2 regions of the Psychromicrobium ferritrahens genome follow, and region 2 is predicted to be linked to the other one. Evidence: riboswitches for the same ligand, from Rfam matches in the RefSeq annotation. Region 2 holds a riboswitch; the other holds the start of a gene.
What was found. A riboswitch is a leader RNA that binds a small molecule or an ion and turns the genes downstream of it on or off. The one in region 2 is predicted to bind cyclic di-AMP.

Region 1: it holds a riboswitch for cyclic di-AMP, as region 2 does, so the genes downstream of both, ABDK06_RS07305 (aggregation-promoting factor C-terminal-like domain-containing protein) here and ABDK06_RS13395 (M23 family metallopeptidase) in region 2, are expected to answer to the same signal.

Annotation. Positions count from the first base shown of each region.
Region 1 covers NZ_JBDLLW010000001.1:1,587,205-1,593,101, forward strand. Annotated here, with positions in the region: gene ABDK06_RS07290 (sensor histidine kinase) at 1-6, shown strand, start outside; gene ABDK06_RS07295 (MFS transporter) at 35-1,279, opposite strand; gene ABDK06_RS07300 (MarR family winged helix-turn-helix transcriptional regulator) at 1,280-1,708, opposite strand; cyclic di-AMP (ydaO/yuaA leader) riboswitch at 1,864-2,004, shown strand; gene ABDK06_RS07305 (aggregation-promoting factor C-terminal-like domain-containing protein) at 2,053-2,709, shown strand; gene ABDK06_RS07310 (hypothetical protein) at 2,713-3,480, opposite strand; gene ABDK06_RS07315 (GNAT family N-acetyltransferase) at 3,554-4,123, opposite strand; gene upp (uracil phosphoribosyltransferase) at 4,095-4,730, opposite strand; gene ABDK06_RS07325 (nucleoside deaminase) at 4,783-5,229, shown strand; tRNA gene ABDK06_RS07330 (tRNA-Ser) at 5,351-5,437, shown strand.
Region 2 covers NZ_JBDLLW010000003.1:298,485-304,381, reverse strand. Annotated here, with positions in the region: gene ABDK06_RS13415 (cold-shock protein) at 23-406, shown strand; gene ABDK06_RS13410 (DUF3027 domain-containing protein) at 399-956, shown strand; gene serC (phosphoserine transaminase) at 1,043-2,173, opposite strand; gene ABDK06_RS13400 (metal-dependent transcriptional regulator) at 2,359-3,057, shown strand; cyclic di-AMP (ydaO/yuaA leader) riboswitch at 3,165-3,338, shown strand; gene ABDK06_RS13395 (M23 family metallopeptidase) at 3,346-4,224, shown strand; cyclic di-AMP (ydaO/yuaA leader) riboswitch at 4,461-4,635, shown strand; gene ABDK06_RS13390 (C40 family peptidase) at 4,779-5,405, shown strand; gene ABDK06_RS13385 (NlpC/P60 family protein) at 5,505-5,897, shown strand, end outside.

The DNA of each region.
Region 1 (5,897 bases), on a different contig from region 2:
CACTGAACCAGCGACCGCACCGTCGCTGCGGAAATCAGGCCTTGACGCGATGGGGCAATAGCGAACCGACCTGGCTGCGCAGCGTGGTGTGATTGCGCTTATTGAGCACGGAGAGCGCTATCGCTCCGGCCAGCAGAGCGGCCAGCCCGCCAACGATGAGTGACCAGCGCGGGCCGAAGAGCGTGCCGATCCAGCCGACCAGCGGGGCGCCAATCGGCGTACCGCCCTGCATCACCGCCATATAGACAGCTAGCACCCGACCGCGCATCGCCGGATCGGTGGTCAGCTGAATGGTGGTGTTACAGACATTCAGGAAGGTCATCGAGGAAAGGCCGATTGGAACCAGGGCGATCGCAAAGACCCAGTAATTCGGGGCGAACGACGCCAGTATGGTGAACACTCCAGTGGCGAGGGCGCCGCCCACCACATAGGCCATCCGCACGCCCTGGCGACGCGCCGCCAGCAACGCGGCGGAGAGCGTGCCGACCGCCATCACGGTGCCGAGCAGCCCGTACTCTCCCGGCCCGAGGCCGAAGACCGAGGTGGCCATCATGGCATTGGTGATCTGGAAATTCATGGTCAGGGTTGCCACCAGGCTCACCAGCACCATGATCATCATCAGATCGGGGCGCTGCCGGATATAGTGCAGTCCCTCCCGGATCTGCCCCTTCCCCCGCGGCGTGCGGGCGGCGGGGTGCAGTTCCGTCACCCGCATCTTGGCAAGGGAAATGATCACGGCGGCAAAGCTCGCCGCGTTGATCAAGAACGCCGGCCCGGTTCCGATCCAAGCGATCAGCAGCCCGGCGAGTCCCGGCCCGGCCAACCTGGCCAAATTGAATGAGGTCGCATTGAGCGCCACCGCGTTGGGCACGTCATCCGATTCGACCACCTCGGAGACGAAGGCCTGCCTCGAGGGGGCGTCAATGGCGCTTCCCACGCCGAGCAGCAGTGCGAGCAGGTAGACATGCCAGAGTTGAACGGTGTTGGTGACCACCAAGAGCCCCAGGATCAAAGCACAGAAGCCCATGCAGGATTGCGTGATCAGGAGGATCTTGCGTTTGGAATAACGGTCTCCCAGCAGTCCCGCCCAAGGGCCGAGCAGCAAGATGGGAAGGAATTGCAGACCGGTCACGATCCCCACCGCGGTTCCCGATTGGTTCGTCAGAATGGTCAGAACTAGCCAGTCCTGGGCCACTCTTTGCATCCAAGTGCCAATATTGGAGACCAGTGCCCCGGAGACCCAGAGCCGGTAGTTGAAGACCTTCAGTGCACTAAACAATTATTTCGCGCTCATTTTCTGCAGTATCGCGGCTGCTTCACGCAGCACTTTGCGTTCCTCGGCACTCAGCCCGGCCAGTCGCCGCTCAAGCCATTCGGTACGGCGCTGCCGGGTATCCCGAAGCACCTCCCGGCCTGCGTCAGTCAGTTCGACCAGGATCTGGCGGCCGTCGCTGGGATCCGACTGTCTGGTGACCAAACCGCCGCTCTCCAGGGCATTGATCATCCGGGTCATTGAGGGCGCCTGCACATGTTCCCGATCAGCGAGCTGCCGGAGAGTTTGCCGACCGTCGCTCAAGATCGCCAGCACGGTGAACTGCCCCGGGGTGACGCTCTCGCTGGTCGCTTCGGCGCGCAGCCGCCGTGAAGTGCGCATCACGGCCATTCGAAGCTGCACCGCGAGAGAAGGCGACTTTTGAGCTGAATTCACAATACTTAGCATAAGTCATTACCTTTGCTAAGTAAATTAGAGATTCTGCACTCCGTTACCTAAATGTGACTTATCCAGGTGGCTCAGGTATCGTTGAGAGGTGCGCAGCATAAGCCGCGCACCTTTTCGGAGAGACGCCGAGCTCTGCCACTCCGGACGGATAACAGCAATTCTGGCAGAGACGGGGGAACCACTTTCGGTCATCTTCAGATGGCCTTGGGGTGAAGCCCTGCAGCGCAGGGCCGGCTTTCTCAGCCGAATCCGACAGCTCACCTCGCAGGCAAAAGAGAGGCAAGCCAGTGGCTCAACGCGCCCATCAGTCACGCACTCATCGTGCACGCCATGTGGCAGCACCCCAAGAGGGGTCCCCGAGATCCCGCCGAGGCAAAGCCGCCGGACGGCGTCGCGCAGCTGAGAAGTCCAATCTCAGCCTGCTCTGGGACGCCACTCCGAAGCTCCCGGTTCAGCAGGTCGCAGCAGTCGCGGTAGCAGGCGTTCTGGTAGCGGGCGTCAGTGCCTCTCAGCAGAGCACGAGCATCTCCGCTCCGGTGCCGGCGGCCCAGAATTCACACACGCAGACCGTTTCCGCCGCTTCCGACGCCGAGGTGGTTTTCAGCCGGGTGAGTGCAAGCTCAAAGCTCGCATCCGGCACGCCCGATGCTGACGCGACGGCAGCCGACATCAAAAAGATCAATGACCCACAAGCAGCCCAGACCTTCGCGGCCGCTAAACTGGCTGGCTTCGGCTGGGGGCAGGACCAGATGAGTTGCCTACTGCCACTGTGGACCAAAGAATCCAGCTGGCAGACCACAGCGGAAAACCCCTCGAGCCTGGCCTATGGCATTGCACAGTCGCTGCCCGCGGAGAAGATGGCGAGCACGGGCGCCGATTACCGCACCAATTACAAAACCCAGATCAGCTGGGGACTGGGTTACATCAAAGAACGCTACGGTTCACCCTGCGGCGCCTGGGGACATTCCCAGGCCACCGGGTGGTACTGAGCTTCAGTAGAGAACCTTCTGGCTCTTGAATTTGTAGTACTCGGTCGAGGGCTTGAGCCAGATCAGCACCAAAGCCGCAATCGAGACCAGCAGCGTCAGAATGCCGAAGATCAGGTTATCCCAGAACATCATCTTGCTCACCAGACCGGAAATCAGCGAATAGATCCCGCCGATGATTCCGATACCGGCAAAAACCGTGGCGACGACGCGCGCCCAGGACTTGCCTGCGTTGTTCACCAGCGCCATCCAGATCCACAGTGCTGTACTGATCACCAAGCTGAAGATCGCGGTACCATAAGCAGCCGCTTGAGCTATCGACTTCGCAGACTCGTAGCTGCTCCCGCTGAGTTCAGAAGTATTGGCCTGGGAGAGCGCTAAATCGAGCACTCGATCGATCTGGAACAGCGAGAAGATGCCGCCTAAAAGAGCCAGCGCTGCTCCGACGAACATCAGAATCACGGCGTTCTTCAAGGTCGCAGGCTTCTCCACCGGAGGAAGCTGAGAGTACCCCATGGGGCCGCTCGGGTAGGCCTGGAACTGCTGCCCATAGGGCGCTTGGCCGTACTGGGCCTGCGGGTACTGAGATGGCTGGTTCTGACCGTACTGCGGCGGTTGATTTTGGCCGAACTGCGGCGCTGGTGGCTGGCCGAACTGCGGCGGTTGATTCTGGCCGTACTGCGGAGCCTGACCCGGCTGCTGCGGATTGGGTTGCTGCGGATTGGGTTGCTGTGGGGGCAACTGAGGGTTGCTCGGGGGCTGAAATTGGTCCATTCCTAGAGCCTAGCCCACGCCCTCTCGACTGCGCCTCCCGATATACAACCCTCAGTCCTTTGAAGGAGGGCGCTCAGCTAAGCAAAAGTTTGTACCACTGGAAGGGCTTCCCGGTGACTTCGTGCGGCTCAAGCGGTCCGAAGGGAAACCAGCCCAGCTTTCGGTAGAGTTGCTGGGCGGCCCGGTTATCCTCCAAAACCCTCAGCACGAGCCAACGATCTCCGGCCGCGCGCCGGGCCTGCGTGAAGCTGGACAGCAGGCTTTGAGCGATCCCCCGGCCTTGTGCCCGGGGTGCGACGGCGAGCAGCGAGAGATAGCCACTGGGGCCATCGGCTTGCGGGATCAGCAGCGCAAACCCGCTCTGACCAGCCGAGTCCTCGGCTAACAGCAGAATGCCACCGGGGAGCCTGAAGTTCTCCCGCAGCCGGTCGATCTGCAGCTCCAGGCCAGCCGGGTCCGCGGTGGCTCCGTCTCGACGCAGAATCGCTTCCCGCCAGAGTGCGACGCAGGCTTCGACGTCCTCAGCGCCGCCGTAGCGCAGGGCGTGTCCGGGAGCCGCCAGAGTGGAGATCTCGGCGTTCCCGGCGTCCTTCGATTCGTGCGGGGGCAGCGGTTCAGCCGACGACGCCGTAGAGCCGGTCACCCGCATCACCCAGGCCGGGAACGATATAAGACTTTTCATTGAGGCCTTCGTCGACCGAGGCCAGCACGATGGTGACATTCGCGCCTTCGTGCTGCTCGCGGAGGGCCTCGATGCCTTCCGGTGCACCGAGCAGGCAGATGCAGGTGATGTCCATCGCGCCGCGGTCGAAGAGGAACTTAATGGCTTCTTTCAGAGTCCCGCCGGTGGCGAGCATCGGATCCAGCACGTAGACCTGACGCCCGGTGAGGTCGTCGGGCAGCCGTTCGGCATAGGTGATCGCCTCAAGAGTCTCCTCATTGCGCGCCATACCGAGGAATCCGACCTCTGCGGTGGGCAGTAGCCGGGTCATCCCCTCGAGCATGCCGAGGCCGGCGCGCAGAATCGGCACCACGAGCGGGGTCGGCTTGACCAAGCCCGTGCCCACGGTCGAAGTGACTGGCGTCTCGATGTTCACGTCTTCAACCCGGACGTCGCGAGTGGCCTCATAGGCCAATAGGGTCACCAATTCCTCGGTGAGCAGGCGGAAAACCGGCGAGGGAGTGTTCTTATCCCGCAAGACGGTGAGTTTATGGGCAACCAGGGGGTGATCAACGACCAGTACACGCATAGCTAAAAGCTACCATTGAGTGGTGACTGTCGGTGCTGCTTTCGATTCCTGGATGGGCCTGGCCCTCTCCGAGGCCAGGGCAGCCCTGGCGACCTCCGATGTGCCGATTGGCGCAGTGGTTCTGGACGGCGCCGGCCATGTCATCGGGGTAGGCCGCAACCGGCGGGAAGCCGATCAGGATCCGACGGCGCACGCCGAGGTGCTCGCCATCCGAGCGGCAGCCTGGGCACTGGGCAGCTGGCGACTGGATAACTGCACCTTGGTGGTCACCCTTGAACCGTGTGCGATGTGCGCCGGGGCGATCGTGCTGGCCAGGCTGCCACGAGTGGTCTTCGGGGCCTGGGATGAGAAGGCCGGCGCTTCCGGTTCGGTTTTCGAGGTGTTGCGCGAGCGCCGACTCAATCACTGGGTCGAGGTGTTTCCAGGGGTGCGTGAAGCGGAATGCGGTCAATTGCTCAAGGACTTCTTCGCCGCTCAGCGCTCCGGCGAAATGCTGTGACACCCAGGGTCGCTTTGAGCTGGTCATCACGGCACGAGATTTCACGGAGATGGGTTCACAGCACAGGGTGCGAAGCCAGGTTTTGGGCCAGAGCACGCCGGTGAAGTAGAGTATTCAGGTTGGTGACGTGTCCGAGCGGCCGAAGGTGCAACACTCGAAATGTTGTTTAGGTGAGAGCCTAACGTGGGTTCAAATCCCACCGTCACCGCGATGAGAAAACCCCTGGTACGCGTAAGCGGGCCAGGGGTTTTCTGCATCTAGCGGGCTGGACAGTGGATATTTCTCCCGCTCAGCTCAACGTCTGGAACCGGATCGACCTCCCACCCTCCACCGGGCGCATCCAGGGAGACCGGGACGGTGATCCTTCCTGAACGAGCTGGAAAGCATATTGCTGGGTGACCGAAGAGCTCTTGATCAAGAAGCCGATCGCCGGGATCCCGGTATCAGCCCTTTATTGCTTGAGTCGCTGCCGCTCGATTCCCGCTGCGATCCGAGCTCTCTGGAAATGAAGCGCAGTCGCACTGAAAAAGAGCGATAGACCCACGATTCCCGCGAATGCTATACCCCAGACACTCGGCTCTTTCACAAAGAACTGGATACCTGCGCTGACGAAGCACAGCACCCCGAGACAGATCAGCACCGGCGGTTTTCCAAAAAAATTGATAAAA
Region 2 (5,897 bases):
TGAGTATGAAGAGGTAAGTAACGTGCCCACCGGCAAGGTGAAGTGGTTCGACAACGAAAAAGGCTTCGGGTTCCTGGCGTCTGACGACGGGCAGGAGGTTTTCCTGCACGCCAATGCGCTGCCCGCAGGGGTGAGCGATATCAAAGTCGGCACCCGGATGGAGTTCGGGGTAGCCGATGGTAAAAAGGGTGCCCAGGCGCTAAGCGTTCGCATTCTGGATGCACCGCCCTCGGTGGCCAAGGCGGCTCGCAAACCGGCCGGAGACATGGCTGTGATCGTCGAGGACCTGATCAAGCTGCTCGAGCACACCGCCAACGGCCTGCAAAAGGGCAAGTATCCGGATAAAACCAGCGGCTCTAAGGTGGCTGCGGTGCTGCGCGCCGTCGCCAATGATCTCGATGCCTGAGACCGCCGAGACCAAGGTGGTCGCAAAGGCCGCCCATCGTTTCGGGGTTCCGGTGTGGCGCACAGCTAAACCGGACGCTGTGCTGGCTGCCGCCGTTGAGGTGGCGAAGCAGGAAATCCTCTCGATCGCCAAGCCGGATCAGCTCGGCTCTCACCTTGCCGTGCGCAGCGAAGGTGAGCGAGTGGCGACGCATCTTTTTGAATGCACCAAAGATGGTTACCGGGGCTGGCAGTGGTTCGCCGTGGTCACCCGAGCACCACGAACCAAGATCGTGACGGTCAGTGAAGTTGGCTTGCTGCCCACCGATGACTCGGTGCTCGCCCCGGAATGGCTGCCCTGGTCGGAACGGGTCCGTCCGGAAGACGAAGCGGCTGCTGCGGAGAAGCCCCAGCCTGCGGACTCCGCGGTCCAGGCCGCAGAGGCTGAGCCGGTTCTTCCTGAGGGCTCTGCCCCCGAATTCGACGATGTCGAGCCTGTCGAGGATCACGCCGAATTTGATGAAGCTCAGCAGGAAACGGATGCTCCGAAAACGGAGGGTTCCGCTAACTGAATAGCTGCCAGCTGAATATTTCGCGAGGCTGTGGCCGAGTCGCTCTCAGCGGCTCGGCCACAGCCTTTAATTCAAAGAGCTGAGGTTCAGGAGTTCTCGATCACATAGTCGATGCACCGAGTCAGGGCAGTCACGTCCTCCGGCTCGATGGCCACGAAGGTGGCAATCCGGAGTTGGTTCCTGCCGAGTTTCCGGTAGGGCTCGACGTCCACGACGCCGTTGGCGCGCAGGGTTTTCGCGAGAGCCGTCGCATCGATCGAATCTGCGAAGTCAATGGTCGCGATCACCCGCGAACGGTCTGCCGGATCGCTGACAAAAGGACTGGCCACCGCCGAAGCCTCTGCCCATGAGTAGATCCGTTGCGCGGAGTCCGCGGTGCGAGCGGTCGCGAAGTCCAGACCGCCCTGCCCGTTGAGCCAGCGCACCTGCTCATTGAGAGTCACCAGAGTGGTAAGTGAAGGCGTGTTGTAAGTCTGGTTCAGCCGGGAGTTATCGATTGCGGTCTGCAGGTTCAGGAAATCGGGGATCCAGCGTTCGCTTGCGTTGATCCGTGCGGCTCGCTCCAGAGCAGCGGGGGAGAATAGCCCGAGCCAGAGCCCGCCGTCTGAAGCGAAATTCTTCTGCGGCGCGAAGTAGTAGACATCGCTTTCGGCGATCTCCACGGCGAGCCCGCCAGCCGCTGAGGTGGCGTCGATCAGGGTGAGCGAGCCTTGATCGCCGCCAGTGACGCGTTGCACGCTCGCAGCCACGCCGGTTGAGGTCTCATTATGTGGCCATGCGTAGACGTCGACGCCGGGCTCCGCCACCGGGCTGGGGCGGCTGCCTGGGGCCGAGGTGATGATCGAGGAGGCCTCGAGGAATGGCGCTTTATCGGTGGCCGCTGCGAACTTGGAGCCGAATTCGCCGAAACTCAAGTGCTGGGCTTTTCTTTCCACCAGGCCGAACGTCGCGACGTCCCAGAACGCCGTAGAGCCGCCCACCCCGAGGACCACTTCGTATCCTTCGGGGGCTTTGAAGAATTCAGCCAGTCCGGAGCGGATATCACCCACCAGGTTCTTCACCGGGGCCTGACGGTGTGAGGTGCCCAGAATGGTTCGTTCGGCGGCTTGCAGAGCTTCCAGCTGTGCCGGTCGGGTTTTTGACGGACCGGCACCGAAGCGGCCGTCCTGAGGCAGCAGATCGGCCGGAATGCGGAGGAATGCGGGGGCGTCGGTCACGTGGATCTCCCAAAAAGCACAGGTTCGAAGATGCCCCAGCGTGAGGGGCAGGTTCGGTCTTGGACAGGTGGCTGTCTTTATTCTGCCATCAGCTTGAGCGCTGAGGATTTTCTGCGACTCAGCAGGCAGGATAAGTTAGATATAGGTTTTGAGCGTATGGCGGCGATGCAAGGGGTGTTATTCAGGTGACTGCTGATTTAGTCGACACTACAGAGATGTATCTCAAGGCGATTCTGGAGCTTGAGGAAGAGCTCATTGTGCCTCTTCGCGCGAGGATCGCTGAGCGATTGCATCATTCCGGGCCTACCGTATCGCAGACCATCGCGCGAATGGAGCGAGATGGTCTGGTCATCGTCTCCGGTGATCGGCACCTCGAACTCACTGAGCTGGGTCGTGAACGAGCCACCAGCGTGATGCGCAAACATCGGCTCGCCGAGCGCTTGCTCTCCGACGTGATCAAGTTGGACTGGGCCTATGTGCACGAAGAGGCTTGCCGCTGGGAGCACGTGATGAGCGAACAGGTCGAAGCCAAATTGTTCGAGCTATTGGGGCATCCGGAGGATTCACCGTATGGCAATCCGATTCCGGGGCTGGAGTCCTTCGGCGGGCACAAGGCGCGGGAGTTCACCGACGGGGTGGTGAATATGGTCTCTGCGATGGAGAAGTACACTCCGGATTCCAAGGTCACCATTGGCAGGCTTTCGGAGCGGATCCAGGTCGATCCGGAATTGCTCGGTCAGCTCGACGAGGCCGGGCTGAAACCTGGTGCGAGGATTTCACTCGAGCAGGTCGGGGAGTACATCTCGGTTCGAGTGCCCGGTGTGGAGGGTGCCTTGGAGCTGCCGCCCGAAGTCGCCGTGCATGTCTTTGTCTCCATTGACTGAGCCGTATAACGAATTGTTATCAAACTGCTCGATGACGTATGATTTAGTTTCGTCGCCGTAATCTTTTGGCGTTATCCCAACCAGCACTGAGCCTTGCCTCTGGTTGCGGAGAATAAGCAGTTCAGGCAAGGACGGGGGAACCATTACCGGCCGGTTGAATAACCGGTCTTGGGGTGAAGTCTTCGGTCAAAGCAAGCGTAAGCAACGAAAGACCGAAGGCCGGATCGCTCTCTAGATCCGAATCCGACAGCTAACCTCGCAAGTGATTCAAGAGAGGAAACTGGCTCTTTGAGCGTTTCAGCACCACAACAGCACGGCAGGCGTAGTGCTGCTCGAGAAGCCCTCGCAGCGCCCTCAATCGAACTTCAGAGCAGGCCGCGAGACGCCGCTCGCCGCGCTCGTCAGCGCGTCGAGCTGAGCCCCGAGATCCTTCCGATGCCGTCGGCGCCCGTTCCGACTCGTGGCCGCCGCAGCGCCGCGCTCAGCACGGACGTTCGCAAAGCCACGGCACTCAGATCCCCCAAGATCGCGCAGCGCAGCGGCTTGGTGCTCGCTGCGGCGTCGCTCTCCTTGGCGGTTCTGGTGCCCGGTACCGCAGCGACGTTCGCCCCAGCCGCCGCCCAGAGCAGCGCAGGCAGTTCCGCAGCGGTTTCCGCGGATGCCACTGCTGAATTGAGCTTCAGCCGCCCAGGCTCGACCGGGAGCCTGGATCCGGACAGCAAATTGCATGAGGCGCTGAGCGTCTCGGCGGCAAAGGTCACCCCCGCCGCCGCCAAGGGAAGCCTGGCGGCTCCTTTGACCAAGCTCGTGCCCACCTCACCTTTCGGCTATCGAGTCAATCCGCTGACCGGGGCGATGGGTGAACTGCATACCGGACAGGACTTCGCGATAGCCTGCGGCACCGATGTTTTCGCAGCTGCTGGTGGCACTGTGACTTTCGCCGGTTGGCACAGCGGAGGCGGTGGCAACCGGGTGGTGATCGATCATGGAAATGGTTTATCGACGTCCTATAACCACAACAGTTCTCTCGTGGTGAAGGTGGGGCAGAAGGTGAGTCGCGGAGAACTCGTGGCGCTGAGTGGAACCACCGGTGCTTCTACCGGATGTCACGTGCACTTCGAGGTGATGGTCAATGACAAAACAGTTGATCCAATGGGCTGGCTCTAAATAATTTTCACAATCTTTACACTGCTGATTTCAGGGCCTGATCGCGAATAAAACTGCCGGTCAGAGCAAGACTCCGGAGTGGATTAATTACCGGATTGTCACGGCTGTTTCCGAAATATAACTTTTCCGTGATCAGAATGTGACATTCCCCCGAACCTCATGTACCGTTGTTTTTGCGCCAAATTTTGTAGGAAGTTGGCGCTCTCGGGTAGATAGCCTAACTCTGCCATTACCTCGAGATCCGTTCGCAACATTCGTCTGGCAGAGACGGGGGAACCACATGCGGGCTTCTTCAATGAAGTCCTTGGGGTGAAGCCGCAGAAGTTCATCGGTCAATCTGATGAGTCAATGCGGCCGGGTGACTCCCATCCGAATCCGACAGCTTACCTCGCAGGCTTTGGGAGAGGTTAAAAGTGTCTTCAAAGGCATCTATCGGTCGCCACCGCGCGGCCACTGTCAGTAGCAATCGCCTGAGTGAAATTTCAAAAGCGGTTTCTTCAAATGCTGGCAGCTTTGGTCGTCAGGCAGCTGTTGTTGCCGTGGCCACTGGGCTTGTGACGAGCTTCGGAATCCCGGCTTTGGCCGCGAACACCGATGGCACCGCAGCTCAGGACGCAGCATCCAGTCGGACGACTTCCGACGTCGCTCAGGTTGTTTCAGCAGCCAAGAATCTCACTCTCAAGTTCCAGCAGCCCGCAACCGCCTCAAGCCTTGAGCTCACCCAGGTGGATGCGCAGGCTCAGGACGTGAAGCCGGCCTCGCAGCAGGTTGAGCAGAGCCAGGCCAAGGCGCCGGCCGCCGCTCCCGCCAAGGTCGCATCGCCCGATAAAGCTACCGTAGGATCCGGAAAGCTCTCCGGCGTCGCCGCAGTTGCTTACTCCGGCATCGGACACGCTTATGTTTTCGGTGGAACCAGCCCGGTGACCGGTTGGGACTGCTCAGGCTTCGTGCAGTGGGCTTATGCCCAGGCCGGCATCTCGATCCCGCGCACTAATCAGTGGGGCGTGATGGTCCAGACTTCCACACCTAAGCCGGGCGACCTGGTCGTTCAGAACGGTGGCTCCCATGTGGCAATCTACGTTGGAAACGGTATGGAGATCGGTGCTTTGAACCCCTCCGACGGAACTCAGCTCACCTCGGTGACCGCTGTGGGCTCCGCTGTTTTCTACACCATGCCCTAATCACTTGAGAAGCGGGCGCGGAGGCTCGCAGACAAAAACCTCCGTGTCATGAACGCAAACACATCGCATCGTAGCCAAGAGGAATTGAAAGAGAGACCCATGAGCAATCGTGAAGGGATCGCACGGCACCGAGCAGAGGTCGCTAAGACCAGCTCGATAGCAGTTATTGCCAAAGCCGTCAGCGACAACGCCGGTGGGGTCGGTCGTCAAGCTGCGGTTATTGCGGCAGCATCCGGTCTGGTGCTGACCACGGGGATCGCGGCCAACGCGGCACAGCCGACCGATGTCGAGCGTGACAGCAATACCTCCACCCTGAAGATTCAGAACTTGTCGCAGGCCGTCACGGCCTCTTCGAAAGTTCAGATCACTTTCCAGAGCCCGAAGGCTTCGTCTTCGACACCGGCCGCTGAGTTGAACGCTCCTGCCGTTGAAGCTCAGAGCAATAGCACCACCGCGGTAGCTGAGAAGCCTGCGGCCGCTGCTCAGGCAGTG